DNA from 3 places in the Pseudomonas sp. TMB3-21 genome. Region 1 is predicted to be linked to each of the others. Evidence: riboswitches for the same ligand, from Rfam matches in the RefSeq annotation. Region 1 holds a riboswitch; each other region holds the start of a gene.
The links. A riboswitch is a leader RNA that binds a small molecule or an ion and turns the genes downstream of it on or off. The one in region 1 is predicted to bind cobalamin.
Positions count from the first base shown of each region.

Region 2: it holds a riboswitch for cobalamin, as region 1 does, so the genes downstream of both, ACYZTS_RS17740 (ABC transporter substrate-binding protein) here and cobW (cobalamin biosynthesis protein CobW) in region 1, are expected to answer to the same signal.
Region 3: it holds a riboswitch for cobalamin, as region 1 does, so the genes downstream of both, cobO (cob(I)yrinic acid a,c-diamide adenosyltransferase) here and cobW (cobalamin biosynthesis protein CobW) in region 1, are expected to answer to the same signal.

Region 1 is NZ_CM142718.1:4,577,132-4,583,600, reverse strand. Features, by position in the region: gene ACYZTS_RS20795 (acyltransferase family protein) at 1-83, shown strand, start outside; gene nfuA (Fe-S biogenesis protein NfuA) at 141-725, shown strand; gene cobM (precorrin-4 C(11)-methyltransferase) at 840-1,586, opposite strand; gene ACYZTS_RS20780 (cobalamin biosynthesis protein) at 1,669-2,082, opposite strand; gene ACYZTS_RS20775 (CbtA family protein) at 2,079-2,783, opposite strand; gene ACYZTS_RS20770 (CbtB domain-containing protein) at 2,795-2,989, opposite strand; cobalamin riboswitch at 3,108-3,334, opposite strand; cobalamin riboswitch at 3,641-3,854, shown strand; gene cobW (cobalamin biosynthesis protein CobW) at 3,953-5,014, shown strand; gene cobN (cobaltochelatase subunit CobN) at 5,018-6,469, shown strand, end outside.
Region 2 is NZ_CM142718.1:3,864,185-3,870,653, forward strand. Features, by position in the region: gene ACYZTS_RS17725 (MFS transporter) at 1-1,287, shown strand, start outside; gene ACYZTS_RS17730 (ABC transporter ATP-binding protein) at 1,347-2,135, opposite strand; gene ACYZTS_RS17735 (FecCD family ABC transporter permease) at 2,132-3,136, opposite strand; gene ACYZTS_RS17740 (ABC transporter substrate-binding protein) at 3,145-4,161, opposite strand; cobalamin riboswitch at 4,283-4,478, opposite strand; gene ACYZTS_RS17745 (chorismate mutase) at 4,541-5,107, opposite strand; gene ACYZTS_RS17750 (GlxA family transcriptional regulator) at 5,265-6,275, shown strand; gene ACYZTS_RS17755 (amidase) at 6,315-6,469, opposite strand, start outside.
Region 3 is NZ_CM142718.1:5,326,976-5,333,444, reverse strand. Features, by position in the region: gene ACYZTS_RS24235 (PQQ-dependent sugar dehydrogenase) at 32-1,345, opposite strand; gene ACYZTS_RS24230 (hypothetical protein) at 1,414-1,998, opposite strand; cobalamin riboswitch at 2,154-2,387, shown strand; gene cobO (cob(I)yrinic acid a,c-diamide adenosyltransferase) at 2,469-3,080, shown strand; gene ACYZTS_RS24220 (cobyrinate a,c-diamide synthase) at 3,077-4,477, shown strand; gene bluB (5,6-dimethylbenzimidazole synthase) at 4,474-5,124, shown strand; gene cbiB (adenosylcobinamide-phosphate synthase CbiB) at 5,121-6,029, shown strand; gene cobD (threonine-phosphate decarboxylase CobD) at 6,022-6,469, shown strand, end outside.

The sequences.
Region 1 (6,469 bases):
GCAGCTATCGGTGGCTTAAAGCCAGAATCGACGACGAATCCTCCAGGGATAGCGAGCTGGCTCTTTCCCGACAAAAATACTAGGACTTTGTCCGGCGCGATGATTGGCGTAAACTGCGCCCAAGCCTGCGAGGAGTTTCCATGACCGCTATTACTATTACTGACGCCGCCCACGATTACCTGGCTGATCTGCTCTCCAAGCAGAATACCCCGGGCATCGGCATCCGCGTTTTCATTACCCAGCCTGGCACCCAGTACGCAGAAACCTGCATTGCCTACTGCAAGCCAGGCGAAGAAAAACCTGAAGACACCGCACTGGGGCTGAAAAGCTTTACTGCTTACATCGATTCGTTCAGCGAAGCTTTCCTGGACGACGCGGTCGTCGACTACGCCACTGACCGCATGGGCGGCCAACTGACCATCAAGGCGCCGAATGCCAAAGTGCCGATGGTCAACGCCGACAGCCCGGTCAACGAGCGTATCAACTATTATCTGCAGACCGAGATCAACCCGGGGCTGGCGAGCCATGGCGGTCAGGTCAGCTTGATCGACGTGGTTGACGACGGCATCGCCGTATTGAAGTTCGGCGGCGGTTGCCAGGGCTGCGGTCAGGCCGACGTGACCCTTCGCGAAGGCATCGAGCGGACCTTGCTCGAGCGCATTCCCGAATTGAAGGGTGTGCGTGACGTGACAGACCATACGCAGAAAGAAAACGCCTACTACTAAGGTGTTCGCTGCAGAAACAAAAAAACGGCACCCGTGAGTGCCGTTTTTTTATGGGTGATCGTGTCACTGCGCAGTGCTTGATCGTTCCCACGCGTGGGAACGAGTGGCAAGCGCTCAGGGGCGATATAGATGCGCATGCCCGGCACGGTACAGCGAGGACTCGCTGAACTGATCACTGCCCAATACCCGGCCTACCAGAATCAACGCTGTGCGGCGAAATCCCTTGGCTGCAACTTTCTCGGCAATATCCGCCAGCGTGCCCACCACCCAATCCTGATCCGGCCACGTCGCCCGGTGGATCACTGCGATAGGGCAGTCAGCGCCGTAATGCGGCAGCAATTCCAGCAAAATTTTATCAAGGTGATTGACCCCCAGATGGATCGCCATGGTCGCGCCATGCTGCGCAAGATTGCCCAGTTCTTCACCGGCGGGCATCGCGGTCTTGTCGGCATACCGCGTCAGAATCACGCTTTGCGAGACGTTCGGCAGCGTCAGTTCAGCCCCCAACAGCGCCGCGCACGCTGCTGTCGCGGTCACGCCGGGAATGATTTCAAACGGGATGTCGTGCTCGCGCAGGTAGCGAATCTGCTCGCCGATGGCGCCGTACAGGCTTGGGTCGCCGGAATGCACGCGCGCCACATTCTGACCCTTGGCATGCGCGCTCTTGATCAGTTCGATGATCTGTTCTAGATGCAACTCGGCGCTGTTTATCACGTGTTCCGCCTGATGGCCTTCGAGGACAGCGGCCGGGACCAGCGAGCCGGCGTAGATGATCACCGGGCAACTGCGGATCAGCCGTTGGCCCTTGACCGTGATCAATTCCGGATCGCCGGGACCTGCGCCAATGAAGTAGACGGTCATCGTCGGTTCCTGTCAGAAAGAAGGCTGGGCAACGCTTCAGATGAAGTTTGCTCATGATCAAAGATGGAAGTAATCGGGGTTACTACGCTGTGGAGGCCAAAGCGAGTGTGGCTTGGGCGTATTTCTGCCGACATATCAGCAATTTCGCCGGCGCCTGGTTCAACTGCTCGGCCAGCGCCAGCGCTGCGCTTTCCGCTACGCCATAACAGCCGGTGCGCTCGAACGCGATGTCTGAGCGGTGGCTGAGTTGCAGCTGATAACCGGCCAGTTGTTCGCTGCTGAAATACGTCAAGGGCAACGCCAGCTGTTCAGCCAGTTCTGTCAGGCCCGCTTCCTCACGCTTCAAATCGATACTGGCCAGGGCCTTGATCTGATGAAGCCCGATCTGATGCGCTTGCAGGGCCTGATCGAGCAGGGCCCGCAACGTGCTGGCCGGGCAGCCGCGCTGGCAGCCCAGGCCGATCACTAATGTCGGCGCTGCGCTGGCATCTGTCATGCGTCGTATTGACCAGCGCTTTTACGGCGGAACAACCATGCACTGATCAGGCCCAGGGCCAGCCAGAAGGCGATGTTGGTCAACTGCGAAGCGATTTTGAACTGTGATTCCAGCGCTTGCGGGGCGAGCATCGAATGTACTTCCGGCTGCGGTGCGCCGATCACGTGCGGGACGGCGAGGATTGCCACGCCCAGAACCTTCATCAACCAATGACGGCTGAACACGATCAAGGCGATGCCGACTGCGGTGGAAGCGGCCGTGCAGATCCACCAGACCTGGCGCTGGGCCAGATCGGCGGCGGCCGTGCCCGGCAACTCAGGTGGCAGGCCCAGTGTCGGCGCCAGCACGAAGGTCGCGTAACCGGCCAGACCCCAGAGCAGGCCCTGAGCGGTTTTGGTCGGCGCGCGCAGGGTGTAAAGACCGGCGAGCATCAAGGCGAAACCGACGGCCACTACGAGGTTGCCACCGGTGGTGGCCAGCACGCGCTGCCAGCCATCTTGCGGTTCCCATGCTTCGCCATCGTGGCTGTGTGCGGCCGCACCGGCAGCGTGCTCGTGAAGTTCAACGGCAGCCGGTTCGGATTTTTCGTAGGTCTCGGCCTGGGTAATCAGCGGCGAAACCCAGAAGCTTTGTAGCAGTGTCAGCAACAGGGCGGCCAGCAGCCCGGAGAAACCTGCGGTTTGCGCGATACGCTTGATCATGTCGGCAGGTCTCAATGGCACGGGAAGGCAGCGCTGTGACGGGTATCGTGCGCGGCGTTGTGGACCGCTTCAATGTGCGAGAAACCGGCGAAATACACCAGGGACACACCAAGGATCGATGCACATACGGCAGCAGTCAGGCGTTGGGTCAGGGTTGTGGTGGTGCTTTTATCGGCAGTGCTGCCGGTGCTGCTGATGGTCGACATGGCGCTTCCCTCTGGTCTGTCAGCGGGTGAATAGAGCGCATGAAATCCCTGCGGATCAGGCACGCAGAGGTTCGAACAGCGCCCGCCCACCGCGGGTTTGTCATTCAGCGAACGAAACGATCACTGTGTGTTGCGGGCCGGTCTCCGGGCTCACGAGGGGTTTGGCGTCAGCCGAAACCTGCAAGCACCACCTTCCCATGTCGATAACCCGACACAGTGGATCTGACGCTTCGCTCGCTTACCGTTGCGGGGGCAGCACCGGACTGACATGGCCTTGAGTAAAGCACATGATTCACCGGTTTCCCGTTTCACCCTGTGAAGGGCACCCGTAACAAAGCGTGTAGGAGAGCATGGGCGGGGGTTTGGCGTCAATTAGCATGGGTTCTCATCTTTGTGCCGAGGGGGCTTGCCTGTGGTAAGGAGATTTGCCTGTGGCGAGGGGGCTTGCCCCCGTTGGGTTGCGAAGCGACCCCATCATTCTTCCAGAAATACCGCGCGAGCAGGTCTGACGACGGCTTCGCCGCCGAACGGGGGCAAGCCCCCTCGCCACAGGAAAATCCTCATCACAGGCAAGCCCTTCAATAAAAGCAAGTCCCCTGACCACAATCGTCGGCGACGACTCCCGGACATTGACCCGCTCCCACGCGATGCGTAGCCTTGCGCCTTCGAGGTTCTTCGGCACTTGCCGAAGCTAAGAAGGGAACGCGGTCAATGCCGCGGCTGCCCCCGCAACTGTGAACGGTGCTGTTTGCTGCCACGCCACTGCAGATCCTGTCCTACGGATCCGCGGGAAGGCGCAGCGAATGCCAGGCCCAACGGCCGGCACACCGTCAGCCAGGAGACCTGCCTCGACACAGATTCTCACTACAACCGGGCGGGGTGATCCGGTGGCGAACTCTTCCGCGCGCGTCTGTCGCAGCGATTGTCGTCCCGTATGCCCGCCACCTTGCGATAGGGCATCCGATGAAAACACTGGCCAAACTTCCCGTCACCATCGTTACCGGTTTCCTCGGCTCGGGCAAAACCACCTTGCTGCGGCACATGCTCGACAATGCTCAGGGGCGTCGTATCGCGGTGATCGTCAACGAGTTTGGCGAGCTGGGCATCGACGGCGAAATCCTCAAGCAATGTTCGATCGGCTGCACTGAAGAGGAAGCCAACGGCCGCGTCTATGAACTGGCCAACGGCTGCCTGTGCTGCACCGTTCAGGAAGAATTTTTCCCGGTGATGCGTGAGCTGGTTGCCCGTCGCGGCGACCTTGATCACATCCTCATCGAAACCTCGGGCCTGGCCCTGCCGAAACCCTTGGTGCAAGCCTTCCAGTGGCCGGAAATCCGCAGCGCCTGCACGGTTGACGCGGTGATCACCGTGGTCGACAGCCCGGCCGTTGCCGCCGGCACTTTCGCGGCGTTCCCGGATCAGGTGGATGCCCAGCGCAAACTCGACCCGAATCTGGACCACGAATCGCCGCTGCATGAGTTGTTCGCCGATCAACTGGCGAGTGCCGACCTGGTGATCCTCAACAAGTCCGATCTGATCAGCCCCGAAGACCTTGCCCGCGTGCGCCTGGAAGTCGCCGAAGAACTGCCGCCCGCCGTCAAGGTCATCGAAGCCAGCAGCGGCCGCGTGCCACTGGACGTACTGATCGGCCTCGGCGCCGGTTCCGAAGAACACATCGACAGCCGCCACAGCCATCACGATCATCACCATGAAGGTGAAGACGATCACGACCACGATGCCTTCGACTCCATCTCCATCGAACTGCCGCAAGCCGACGAAAGCCTGCTGCTGGATGCGCTGACGCAACTGGTGGTCAAGCACGGCATTCTGCGCGTGAAAGGGTTCGCGGCGATCCCGAACAAACCGATGCGCCTGCTGATTCAGGGCGTGGGTACGCGGTTCGACAAGCATTTCGACCGTCAGTGGGGAGCCGATGAAGCGCGCACCACGCGCCTGGTGCTGATCGGTCAGGAGCTCGACGCCGCGTTGCTTGAAGCGCAACTGCGCGCCGCGCTCAGCGCTTAAGCCATGCACCTGCTCAGGACCCAGCCCGGCGGCTTTGTTTCGGATGACAATATTGCCGACCTCGGCCAGACGCCCGCCGAGCTGGTGATCTTGTGCAGCGGCGATTCCAGCCTCGCGTTGCTCGCGGAAGCGGCGCAGCAATTGCCCGATGATTACCCGAGCGTTCGCTTGGCCAATCCGATGCAGGTGCAAAATCATGCGTCGGTGGATTTGTACGTCGACGATGTATTGCGCCACGCCAAGGTCATTCTGATTTCCCTGCACGGCGGCATCGGCTATTGGCGTTACGGCGTCGAGCGCCTGGTCGAGCTGGCCGCGCGCGGCGTGCAGCTGATTCTGGTGCCGGGTGATGATCGCCCGGACCCGGAGCTTAGCGACCTCAGCACCGTGAATGCGGAAGATCGCGATCGCCTCTGGCAGTTTCTGCGTCAGGGCGGAATGAACAATGCGCTGAACTTCTTTCATTGCCTGGCGAGCGGTTGGCTCGGTCGCGATTACGCCTGGGCCGAGCCACAAACCCTGCCACGCACCGCGATCTACCATCCGCGCAAAAGCCCTGCGAACCTGAGTGACTGGCAAGGCGAATGGCAGCCCGGTCAAGCCGTGGCGGCGGTGCTGTTTTATCGCTCGCACTTGCAGGCCGCGAACACTGCGTTCATCGATGTCTTTTGCCAGCGCCTGCAAGCGGCCGGCTTCAATCCGTTGCCGATTGCCGTGGCCAGTCTGAAAGAACCCGGCTGCCTGACGGTGGTCGAGGACTGGCTTGATGAGGTTGGCGCCAGTGTCATTCTCAACACCACCGGTTTCGCCCAGTCCAGCCCTGAAGCGCCGCATTTGCGACCCTTTCGCCGCAATATTCCGGTTATTCAGGCGATTTGTGCGCAGGACAACGAGCCCGGCTGGCGCGCCAGCGAGCAGGGCCTTGGCCCCCGTGACCTGGCGATGCACATTGCGCTGCCGGAACTGGACGGGCGAATCATCAGCCGCCCGATCAGTTTCAAGGATCTGGCGTGGCGCAGCGAGCGCAGTCAGTCGGACGTCGTGTGCTATCGAGCCCAGCCCGAACGCATGGATTTTGTCGCTGAACTGGCGCGGCGCTGGGTTGATCTGGCGCGTGTACCCAACACGGAAAAACGCATCGCCCTGATCCTCGCCAACTACCCGACCCGCGACGGACGCATCGGCAATGGCGTCGGTCTCGACACCCCGGCCGCAGCACTGAATATCCTGCGGGCGTTGCATCAGCAAGGTTACCCGCTGCCGGCCGAACTGCCGGACAGTGGCACCGCGTTGATCCAGCAATTGCTCGGCGGCGTCAGCAATGACCTCGACACCCTCGACCAGCGTCCTTGTCATCAAAGCCTTCCGCTTGATGACTACCTGCAGATGTTCGACGCGTTGCCGCAGGCCAATCGCCAAGCCGTGCTGGAACGCTGGGGGCCGCCGGACAGCGAT
Region 2 (6,469 bases), 710 kb from region 1:
TTGCGCTTGCTGCAGGGCCTGGCGCTCGGTGGCGAATATGGCGGCGCGGCGACCTACGTGGCCGAGCATGCACCCAAGGGCCGCCGCGGGTTTTTCACCTCGTGGATTCAAACCACCGCGACCCTTGGCCTGTTCATGTCGCTGCTGGTGATCCTCACCTGCCGCACCATTCTGGGCACTGAAGCTTTTGAGGCGTGGGGCTGGCGGATACCGTTCCTGCTGTCGATCCTGCTGCTGATCGTCTCGGTCTATATCCGCCTGCAACTGAGCGAGTCGCCGGTGTTCCTGAAAATGAAGGCCGAAGGCAAGTCATCCAAGGCGCCGCTGACCGAGTCTTTCGCCCGCTGGGACAACCTGAAAATTGTCATCATGGCGCTGCTTGGCGGCACTGCGGGCCAGGCAGTCGTGTGGTACACCGGGCAGTTCTACGCGCTGTTCTTCCTCCTGCAAACCCTGAAGATAGACGCGCAGACCGCTAACCTGCTGATCGCCGGCTCGTTGCTGATCGGCACGCCGTTCTTCGTGATTTTCGGCAGCCTGTCGGACCGCATCGGGCGTAAGGGCATCATCATGGCCGGCTGCATTCTTGCGGCGCTGACCTACTTTCCGATCTTCCATGCGCTGACCCAGTACGGTAACCCCGATGTGTTCACCGCGCAGGCGAAGAACCCGGTGACGGTGATTGCTGATCCCAACCAGTGTTCGTTCCAGTTCGACCCGGTGGGTAAGGCCAAATTCACCAGCTCCTGCGACCTCGCCAAGACCCAGTTGGCCAGGAAAGCCATCCCGTACAAGAACGAAGAAGCGCCGGCGGGAACAGTCGCGCAAGTACGGATTGGCGACAGGGTCATCCCGAGCTTCGAAGGCACCGACATGCCGGGCGCCGATTTCAAGGCTCGCAACGACGCCTTCATCGCGACCTTGGGTGGTGCGCTTAAGGAAGCCGGTTACCCGGAGAAAGCCGACCCGGCGAAAACCAACTATCCGATGGTGCTGCTCCTGCTGACCATCCTGGTGATCTATGTGACCATGGTTTACGGGCCAATCGCGGCGTGGCTGGTGGAACTGTTCCCGGCGCGCATTCGCTACACCTCGATGTCGCTGCCGTATCACATCGGTAACGGCTGGTTCGGCGGGTTCCTGCCGACCGTGGCATTCGCGATGGTTGCCGCGACCGGCGACATCTACTACGGCCTGTGGTACCCGATCGTGATCGCCCTGATGACAGCGGTACTCGGGATCTTCTTCCTCCCGGAAACCAAAGACCGCGACATCAACCACTCCTGAAACCAGTGTCTGCCCTTTCCCGTGAGGGGGAGGGCAGCGCTATTTGCTTCACACCGGCTTCAAGCCGGCCTGATCCGCAGAATCTGCGCGCCGTCGAACGGGTCGACCAGGTAGTGCGCCTGCACGCCAAATGTCTCGCGCAAACGGTGGGGCGTCAGCACTTCCAGTGGTTTGCCCAGCGCCACTAGACGCCCGCGTTCGAGCACCGCCAGACGGTCGCAACTCAACGCCTGATTCAGGTCATGCAGGGCGATCAGCGTGGTCACTGGCAACGATTGCACGACTTGCATAATCGCCAGTTGATGCTGGATATCCAGGTGATTGGTCGGCTCGTCAAGCAGCAGAATCTGTGGACGCTGGGCCAGTGCGCGGGCGATGTGCACGCGTTGGCGTTCGCCGCCGGACAGACTGTGCCAGCTGCGTCTTTCAAGATGCGCCGCATCGACATCGCGCAACGCCTGCTGGACGATGGCGTCATCCTCACTCGACCATGGGCGCAAGGCCGACAGCCAGGGCGTGCGGCCGAGGGCGACGGCGTCAAATACGCTGATGGTGTCCAGCGTATCGGCCTGTTGCTCGACCACGGCGAGGGTCTGCGCAATCGCACGTCGCGCCACCGATTTGAGTGTTTTGCCATTGAGGTAGACGGCGCCCCGGCCGGGGATGCGCAAACCGGCCAACAGTTTCAGCAGGGTGGATTTGCCCGAGCCATTGGGCCCGACAATGCCCAGGGTTTCGCCGCGTCGCACCTCCAGATTGACGTTGTGCAAAAGCTCGACGTCGCGAACATGAAACCCCAGGCCTTCACATCGCAACACGGCGTCGCCAACAGACTGCACGGCATTCATCGCGCATTCCTTCGGCCGATCAGAATCAGCGCGAACACCGGCGCGCCGACCAGCGCGGTGATGACGCCCACCGGGATCACCTGGCCTTTGATCAGCGTGCGCGAGAGGATGTCGGCGGCAATCAGGAACACCGCGCCCCCCAGCGCACTGGCCGGCAACAGGCGGGCATGTTGGGTGCCCAACAACAGCCGCGCAGCGTGGGGGATGACCAGCCCGACGAAGCCGATCGAGCCGACAATCGAGACCATCACCGCCGTCACCAGCGCCGCGCAACTGATCAGCAGAAATTGCACGGGACGCACCGCGATGCCTAGCGAGGCGGCCGAGTCGGCACCAAACGTGAAGGCGTCGAGTGTGCGCCGATGCCACAGGCAAACAAGCAAACCGACCAACGCCACTGGAACCGCCAGCCACACTGACGGCCAGCGCACCCCGCTGAGATTGCCCAAGAGCCAGAACATGATGCCGCGCGCCTGTTCGGCGCTGGCCGACTTGGTGATCAGAAACGCGGTCAGCGCATTAAACAACTGCGAGCCGGCGATCCCCGCCAGAATAATCTGCCCGGTTCGCCCCGGCGCACCGCTGGCCCGCGCCAGCAACACCACCACCGCGAAGGCTGCCACCGCGCCGGCAAACGCGCCGACTGACAGCGAAATCAGCCCCGCACCCAAGCCCAGCAGCGTCACCAGCACGGCGCCGGTCGAGGCACCGGCGGAAATGCCCAGCAGATAAGGATCGGCCAACGGGTTGCGCAACAGCGATTGCAGAATCACCCCGCACGTCGCCAGCCCGGCACCACAGGCCGCGGCGACCAGGGCGCGGGTCAGGCGGTAATTCCAGACGATGCCTTCATCGATCGGGTCGAGCACATGACCGGCGGCCCACAGTTTGTTCGCGAGCACCTGAAACACCACGCCCGGCTCAATGGCCGTTTCACCGATGGTCACGCCGGCAATCACTGCCGCCAGTAAGGTCACCAGCGCGAGGACTGTACGCATCAGCATCGCCGTCATTGCCCCAGGTCGTAGCCGTGGATGGCCGTCGCCAGGGTTTCCAGACCCTCGAACATGCGCACACTGGCCTGCATGGCCATCGCATCGAGAATGATGATGCGGTTGTGTTTCACCGCGTCCATGTTGCGGGTGACCGGGTCGCTGCGCAGGAATTCGAGTTTTTTCAGGTGGTCGTCAGCCGGGAAGCGGCGGCGGTCCATGCGCGCGATCACCAGAAAGGTCGGGTTGGCCTTGGCGATGGTTTCCCAGCCCACGGTCGGCCATTCTTCGTCGGATTCCACCACGTTGCGCACGCCCAGGGTGTTGAGCATGAAATCGGGAATGCCTTTGTGTCCGGCAACGTAAGGGTCGATGTCGAGGCTGGCGCTGGAGAACCAGAACAGTGCGCTGGTGTGGCGCAAATCCTTGTTCTGCGCGGCCGTCGCCACCGACTTCGCCAGGCTGGCCTTGAGCGTTGCTATCAGTTGTTGGCCGCGCGCCTGCACGTTGAAAATCTGCGCCAGTTGGCTGATGCTTTTGTACAGGCTGTCAACGCGAAAGGCTTCGAGCCGCGTGCCGTCGGCGCCGACCAGGTTGTCCTTGGCTTCGCAATCGGAGGGTATCAGGTAGGTCGCGATGTTCATCTCATGAAACTGCTCGCGGGTGCCGACCGCGCCTTGCGGCCCGACCATCCATTCCAGCTCGACGGCGACCAGTTGCGGACGCTTGCCGATCACCGCTTCAAAACTCGGTTCGTTGTCGGCCAGACGCTCGATGCGGTCATTGACGGGCTGGTATTGCGCCAACACATTGTTGAACCACAACGAAGTGCCGACCACCTTGTCGCTCAGGCCCATGGCGTAGAGCATCTCGGTGCCGGCCTGGCCAATGGTCACCGCGCGGCTCGGCGCCTGGGCAAACGTCAGCGTGCTGCCGCAGTTTTCCACCGTCAGGGGATAGTGAGTCGGTGCCGCATGGGCGAGGGTGGAAAAACCCAAGGCAGTGACGAGGGTGGCAAGGCGCGACAGCCGCATGACGCAATCTCCGGTTGACCGTACATAAAAGCAGGGTACGGACTGGAAACACATCGTTGATCGCTGCCGTTGTAACTCGGGAACCGGGCGCAAGGATGTCCTTCCCGGACACCCCGCCGGTTAGTGATTTGCTTGGCCGGCAGGTCTCCTGACTGATGCGTCGTCGCCTGGCTCCAGCCTTCCCGGGAATCATCCCAGTGGCAGTTGAGGAGCAGGCTCGGCATCTACAGTTGCGGGGGCAGTTCCGTTTGATGCCATGCAAGGCACCTCGGATTCCCTATTAATCCCATTTGGAAACCGGCGGCGGGCATGGTAGTCGATCGGGCGTCGTAGCGGTCCGGATTTTTTTCAGCGGGTGCGATGTCGAGGAGGCCTGGCGTCAGCGGCCGACGGCACACAGTTCACCGGACGCGCGGATCAGCGCCTGACCGTGCAGTTGATCCTTGATCAACGTTGCGCGGGTCTTGCCCAGCCAGTGCGGGCAATCCGGGTCGGTGCGATACCGCGAAAAAGCCGCATATTGCTGCAACAGACGCTGCTGCAACTGATCCAGTTGCGGGCGAATCTGCTTCTCCAGATCTAGTCGAGGGGTAGGGGGCGCCTTGCCCGCTGCCTGCCATTGCGCAAGTCGCCCGTATTGCACCACTTTGCTGGCCTCAATCTGCGCGGCGATCAGGTCGGCGAACTCGTCCGCGTTGACCTTGTTCTGCGTGGCCTGCCTGCGTGCATCGGCGATGACCAGCGCCTCCCGCGCGTTGTCCTGGATCGGCTTGCCGCTGTCCCACTTGGCCAACGCCGCCAGATCGCCGATGTTCAGGCGTTCGTACATGGTCGCCAGCAGCGGTTGCAGACTGTCGGGTGCCGGCGAAGGCGTGGCGGCGTGTCCGGCGCCCGCGAACAGAGCGAGCAGGGCGGCGAGCAGCGGCAAACGGGAAGAGCGGCACATAAGCAAACCTCTTGGATCGCGCGGTCATGGTTATGTACCACAGGTGCGAGGGGGCATGTATCAGGATTGATATATTTGTCGAAGATCTACGGTTAGCATGGCGTTTCATCAGCGCACCTGACGCCAGGTTCATCAACGCAGCCGAGTGAGTCGCACCTTGACCGAAAGACGTCAATTCAGCGGTGGCATGAAGGGCAAAAACCTCCGCTATCTGAATGAGCCATCTCAGCCGGCTCGGATCACCCGCACCGGTTTCCTGCTGCTTGAGCATTTCTCCCTGCCCGCATTCACCCAAGCGCTGGACACGATCGTCACGGCCAATCTGCTGCGCCCGGGTTTGTTCTCATCGCGCACCTTCGGCCTGCATGACGGCGAGGTCATCAGCGACCTCGGTCTGGTGATCCGCCCCGACGGGCGCATCGATACATCGGCAATCCATGACCTCGATCTGTTGGTGATTTGCGGCGGCTACCGCACCGAACTGAACGCCGGCGATGAACTCAACTACTTGCTGCGGCTGGCGGCGGATCACGGCGTTATCCTTGCCGGCCTGTGGAACGGCGCGTGGTTTCTCGGCAGCGCGGGGGTGCTCGATGGCTACCGCTGTGCGATTCACCCCGAGCACCGTCCGGCACTGGCGGAAATTTCCAAAGCCACCCATGTCACCAGCGAACCTTATGTGATCGATCGAGACCGGCTTACCGCGTCCAGCCCTTCGGGGGCTTTTCACATGGCGCTGGACTGGATCAAGGGCTTGCACGACAAGGCGCTGGTTGAAGGCATCGAGGATATTCTGGCGTTCGAGGAATCGCGCTATCGGCGCATCAAGCTGGCGGAAAATGTCTGCGTCAGTGCACCGCTGCGAGAAGTGGTGAAGCTGATGGACGCCAACCTTGAAGAACCGCTGGAACTGGAGCAGTTGGCGATTTACGCCGGTCGTTCACGCCGCCAGCTGGAGCGTTTGTTCAAGGAACAACTGGGTACCACGCCGCAACGCTATTACATGGAGCTGCGCATCACCGAGGCCCGGCGGTTACTGCAGCACACGGAACTGTCCCAGGTGGACGTACTGGTGGCTTGTGGCTTTGTGTCGCCCAGCCACTTCAGTAAATGCTACAGCGCCTATTTCGGCTATCGGCCGTCCAAGGAAAAGCGTCTGGTCAAGTAGCCTTGGAGAGGCGGGACTGAATGCTCCAGTCCCGATTTTTCAGCGGGCAGACAGCGGCGGAGTGCGCGGCGGGATCAGGCGTTTTGACCCTGTCGATTCGAATGCCGAGGCGAAGCGCAACAGGTTGGAATCGTCGTAGGCGCGCCCGGCAAATGTCAGCCCGACCGGCATGCCGATATCTGCCATCACGCCCA
Region 3 (6,469 bases), 750 kb from region 1:
TCTACGGTTTTATGCTATGGCGCACACCGAGTTACTTGGCCGCCGACACCCGCCAAACCTTATTCCCCACATCATCCGCTACCAACAGCCCGCCCTGCTGATCCACCACTACGCCCACCGGCCGGCCCATGGCTTTCTCATCGTCATTAAGAAAACCGGTCAGCACATCAATTGGCTGCCCGGTCGGTTTGCCCGCAGCAAACGGCACGAAAATCACCTTGTAGCCACTGTGCGGCTTGCGGTTCCAAGAACCATGCTGACCGATGAAAGCGCCTTCCTTGAACTGCGCCGGCAGCTCGTTGCCCTCTGCAAACGTCAAACCCAGCGAAGCTGTATGCGGGCCAACCGCATAATCCGGGGCGATCGCCTTGGCCACTAAATCAGGATTCTGCGGTGTCACGCGCACATCCACATGCTGGCCGTAATAGCTATAAGGCCAGCCGTAGAATCCTCCGTCCTTCACCGAAGTGATGTAATCCGGGACCAGATCGCTGCCGATCTCATCCCGCTCATTCACCGCCGTCCACAACGCGCCGCTCTGTGGCTCCCAGGCCAAACCGTTCGGATTGCGAATGCCGGAAGCGAAAATCCGATGGTTGCCCGTGGCCCGATCAACTTCCCAAATCGCCGCGCGACCTTCTTCCTGATCCATGCCGTTCTCGCCGACATTGCTGTTGGAACCCACCGTCACGTACAACTTGCTGCCGTCCTTGCTGGCGATGACATTCTTGGTCCAGTGATGATTCAACTTGCCGCCCGGCAAATCGACGATTTTGATCGGCTGCGACTTGATCGCCGTCTCGCCCGCTTCGTAATGGAAACGCAGCAAGCGATCCGTGTCCGCGACGTACAGGTCAGTACCAACCAGCGTCATGCCAAAAGGAGAGCTGAGGTTTTCCAGAAACACCGTGCGTGTTTCGGCAACGCCATCGTGATCGGCATCGCGCAACAGAGAGATTCGATTCGCGCTGGGCACGCCGGCACCGGCGCGGCCCATGACTTTCTCGGTGACCCAGCCTTTGATGCCTTTGCTGTCGTCAGGCTTGGACGGTGCATTGGTTTCGGCCACCAGTACGTCGCCATTGGGCAGCACGTAGAGCCAGCGCGGGTGATCCAGGCCTTCGGCAAACGCCGCGACTTGGGTTCCCGCTGCCGGAACCGGTTTGGCTCCTTCGGGCCACCCGATCGCGGGCGCGATGTTCACAGTCGGTATCAGGGTCTTGTTCGGTTCCGGCAATTTTGGCGATGGCCCGGTGCCATCGGACACCTGCAGCGTGGAGGTTTCGCCGCAGGCCGCAAGCCCTCCGGCGAGTACGATGACGAGAGCGAGTTGGGGCTTGCGCATGCTGATCTTCCCTATGAATGCAGTGGCTTGATCAGTAGAGAAGCGCAAACCCGCGATGGTTCAACCGATCAGCCACGCGCTTCCTTGAGGAGCAGGGCGATGCCGGGGTGATAGTTGCCGGCCTCATTGTGCAACTTGCGGTAGGCGTACGGGAAATACCAGGCGACGGCGCAGGTGTGTTCCTTCTGCAAATCGTCGACCATGTCCTGGAGCTCTTCCGGGGTGGCGCTGTGCTGGGATTTTTGCGGCGCTACGAACAGGCAGCCGAGTTTCAGATCGCTGGCGTAGCTGATTTTCCTCGCCTCGCTGGTGATATCGGCCAATGCCTGTGTCAGGTTCAAGCTGTTGACCTTCGGCCAGCGTTGTGAGGCCTGAATGAAGGCACGCTCTTCGCTGGTGGCAATCAGCAAGTCGGCGCGAGCGTTGCGTTCACCTTCTTCATTCTGTTTGCGGGTCGGTGTTTGCTGCAGCGTGACCATTTCCGCCATCCACGCAGCGGCCGAGAGCACGCTGAGGTTGGCTTTTTCGTCATGCCAGTAAGGCGTTTCGTTATCGCCGCGCACGGCGTTGAAACGGTCGATGCAATCGAACCAGCGTTCGAGCGCCGGGCGCAGGAATTCCAGCTTTGGATTGCTGATGATCATGCCTTGCATGTGGCTCACCCTTGTTATTGTAATGTGGCAGATGTGGCTCTTTGATATCACTGCTTGAAGTGTGGCACAAGATCGGCGACAGCAAATGGATCGACGTAAGTTATTTACCCCGCTGCCTCCCGGCTTCAATTGACGCTCCACCCCCAACCCTCTAACCTTCGCCGCTTGTTTCAGGTGCTCTGTGGCCGTGGCCGACAGGGTGAAACAGGGAAACCGGTGAGTGCGCTCTTCCAGTACATGGGAAGCCACAATCCCGGCGCTGCCCCCGCAACGGTAAATGAGTAAACACTGCGTCTTGAGCCACTGTGTCGATTGTCGACATGGGAAGGCGCGCAGTCAGGCGAACGCCGCTCATGAGCCCGGAGACCGGCCTGATTCATCCAACGGCATCACGGTGGGCGATGCCAGGCTTTTTGCCGTCTATTCTTGTGTCTGCCCGCCGTTATCCAGTCTCAACGGAGAGCTCCCCCATGACCGATTACCCTGATCGTGACGAACGTCATCTGGCGCGCATGTTGCGCAAAAAAGCCGTGATCGACGAACGCATCGCCAATTCCCCCAACGAATGCGGCCTGCTGCTGGTGCTGACCGGCAATGGCAAAGGCAAAAGCAGTTCGGCGTTCGGCATGCTCGCACGGTCGATGGGCCACGGCATGCAGTGCGGCGTGGTGCAGTTCATCAAGGGGCGCAACTGTACCGGTGAGGAAATGTTCTTCCGGCGCTTCCCGGAACAGGTCCGCTTTCATGTGATGGGCGAGGGCTTCACTTGGGAAACCCAGGACCGCCAGCGGGACATCGCCGCCGCCGAAGCCGCGTGGGAAGTCTCTTGCGAACTGCTGCGCGATCCGTCGATTGGCCTGGTGGTGCTCGACGAATTGAACATCGCGCTGAAGCATGGCTACCTCGATCTCGATCAGGTGCTCAGCGACCTGCAAGCGCGACCACCGATGCAACACGTAGTGGTCACCGGTCGGGGTGCAAAACCGGAGATGATCGAACTGGCCGACACCGTCACTGAAATGGGTGTGATCAAACATGCTTTCCAGGCCGGGATCAAAGCGCAAAAAGGCGTAGAGCTGTGAACCAGCCACGTCATTGCCCGGCGGTATTGATTGCCGCGCCGGCTTCCGGCCAAGGCAAGACCACCGTCACCGCCGCGCTGGCCCGGTTGCACCGCAATCAGGGGCGCACGGTACGCGTGTTCAAATGCGGACCGGACTTTCTCGACCCGATGATTCTCGAACGCGCCAGCGGCGCGCCGGTGTATCAATTGGACATGTGGATGGTTGGCGAGCAAGAAAGTCGCCGACTGTTGTGGGAAGCCGCCGCCGAAGCCGACCTGATTCTGATCGAAGGCGTCATGGGGCTATTCGACGGTACGCCGTCCAGCGCCGACCTGGCGCGACACTTTGGTGTGCCGGTGCTCGCCGTCATTGACGGCACGGCGATGGCGCAGACCTTCGGTGCCCTGGCGTTAGGGCTGGCGAAATACCAGCCGGATCTGCCGTTCGCCGGCGTCCTGGCCAATCGCGTCGGCACCCTGCGTCACGCGCAATTGCTGGAAGGCAGTCTGACCGAAGGTTTGCGCTGGTACGGCGCTTTGTCCCGCGAGACCGGGATCGAATTGCCAAGTCGCCATCTCGGCCTGGTCCAGGCCAGTGAATTGAACGATCTCGATGTGCGCCTCGATGCGGCGGCCAACGCGCTGGCCAGCAGTTGCGAAGTGGCGCTGCCACCGCTGGTGGAATTCGCCGCGCCAGACGTTATCGCTGTCGAGCCATTGCTGGCCGGCGTGCGGATTGCGGTGGCGCATGACGAAGCGTTTGCGTTCACCTACGGTGCAAGCCTGGATGTGCTGCGGGCCATGGGCGCCGAGCTGCTGTTTTTCTCGCCGATCCGAGATGCCGATCTGCCCGAAGCGGACAGCCTTTATCTGCCCGGTGGCTACCCGGAATTGCACCATGTAGCGTTGTCGCAGAACACCTCGATGCTGGAGGCCATTCGCGCCCATCACGCGGCGGGCAAACCGCTGCTGGCCGAATGTGGCGGCATGTTGTATCTGCTCGACTCGCTGACCGATGTCGAAGGCACTCGCGCTGAACTGGTCGGGTTACTGCGCGGCGATGCGGTGATGCAAAAGCGCCTCGCCGCGCTGGCCTTGCAAGCGGTCGAGCTGCCGGAAGGCCTCTTGCGTGGCCACACCTACCATCACTCGCTGACCTCCACCGAACTTGAGCCGATTGCCCGCGGGCTGAGCCCCAATGGCGGGCGCGGGGCGGAGGCGGTGTACCGCGAAGGGCGAATGACGGCTTCGTACGTGCACTTTTATTTTCCGTCGAATCTTTCAGCGGCTGCCGCGTTGTTCGCGCCCGACCTTAAGGACGCCTTCGCGAGCAGGCTCGCTCTCACAGTTGAAGATATGTTGCCTGAAGAAACTCGTTCCACTGTAGGAGCGAGCCTGCTCGCGAAGGGGCCATGAGCGACAACGCCTTCACTCAGGCAGAGCGCGAGGCCGTCTACAAAGCCATCGCCGAACGCCGCGACATGCGCCATTTCACCGGCGGCACCGTCGAGCCCGAACTCCTGCAACGCCTGCTCGAAGCCGCTCATCACGCGCCAAGCGTCGGCCTGATGCAGCCCTGGCGCTTCATCCGCATCAGCGATAAAGCGTTGCGCGGTGAGATCCGCCAACTGGTAGAAGCAGAGCGCATCCGCACCGCCGAAGCCCTCGGCGAGCGCAGCGACGACTTCATGAAACTCAAAGTCGAAGGTATTAATGACTGCGCCGAAGTACTGGTCGCGGCGCTGATGGACGACCGCGAGCGACACATATTCGGCCGTCGCACGCTGCCGGAAATGGACATGGCCTCGCTGTCCTGCGCAATCCAGAACCTGTGGCTGGCGTCCCGTGCCGAAGGGTTGGGCATGGGCTGGGTGTCCTTGTTCGAGCCGCAGGCACTGGCGGATCTGCTGGGCATGCCGGCCGGCGCGAAACCGCTGGCGGTGATTTGCCTGGGCCCGGTCGAGGCATTCTATCCGGCGCCGATGCTGGTACTCGAAGGCTGGGCGCAAGCGCGTCCGCTGAGCGAAATGCTCTATGAAAATTATTGGGGAGTGGGGCAATGAGTGTGGCGTTATTGAGTGTCGCCGCGGTTGCGCTGGATGCGCTGCTGGGCGAACCGAAACGCTGGCATCCGCTGGTGGCGTTCGGCCGTTTTGCCGATCGCATCGAGCGCCGTTTCAACGGTGAAGGTCGCGGCTGGCGCAGTCATGGCGTTACCGCGTGGGTGATCGCAGTGGTGCCGCTGACGTTGCTGGCCACGGCGTTTTCCTGGGCGCCTTACATCGGCTGGATGATCGAAATTGCGCTGCTGTATTGCGCGCTCGGCATGCGCAGCCTTGGTGAGCATGTCGAGCCGGTCGCGAAAGCGTTGCGCAGCGATGACCTCGATGAAGCGCGCAGGCGGGTCGGTTATCTGGTCAGCCGCCAGACCAGCGAGCTGGATAAAACCGAAGTCGCCCGCGCCGCCACCGAGTCGGTCCTGGAAAATGGCAGCGACGCGGTGTTCGCCGCACTGTTCTGGTTTGCCGTGGCCGGTGCACCCGGCGTGGTGCTGTATCGCTTGAGCAATACGCTTGATGCGATGTGGGGTTATCGCAACGAACGCTTCGAGCGCTTCGGCTGGGCGGCCGCGAAGATCGACGACGTGCTCAACTACATTCCTGCCCGCCTGGTGGCGTTGACCTACGCACTGCTGGGTAAAACCCGACTCGCGCTGAAATGCTGGCGCACCCAAGCGCCGCAGTGGGACAGTCCGAATGCCGGTCCGGTGATGGCCGCAGGCGCCGGTGCATTGGGGGTCGAACTGGGCGGGGCGGCGATTTATCACGGTGAGTTGCATCAGCGCCCGCAACTGGGCGAAGGCGTGCTGGCGGACGCCGATTCGATTGATCGTGGCTGGCAATTGGTCCAGCGCGGGGTATGGTTATGGCTGCTGATTCTCTGCGTCGGAGCTGAATTTTATGCTTGAACACGGTGGACGCTTGCGCCAGGCCGCGCTCGAATACGGCATCGCCGAAGGCGAGTGGCTGGACCTCTCGAGCGGGCTCGCGCCCTGGCCTTTTCCTGTCCCGGAAATTCCCCTGCGCGCGTGGGCACGCTTGCCGGAAATCGACGATGGCCTGGAGCAGGCAGCTTGCGACTATTACGGCGCCGCACACTTGCTGCCGGTGGCCGGCTCACAGATGGCGATTCAATTGCTCCCGCGCTTGCGCCGCGTCGGCAAGGTCGGTGTGTTGTCGCCGTGCTACGCCGAACATGCCGAAGCCTGGCGCCGCAGCGGTTACATCGTGCGTGAGGTGCTGGAGCAGGAAGTCGATTTCTATATCGATAACCTCGACGTACTGGTGGTGGTCAACCCGAATAATCCCACCGGTTTGAGCCTGCCTCCGAGCCGACTGCTCGGCTGGC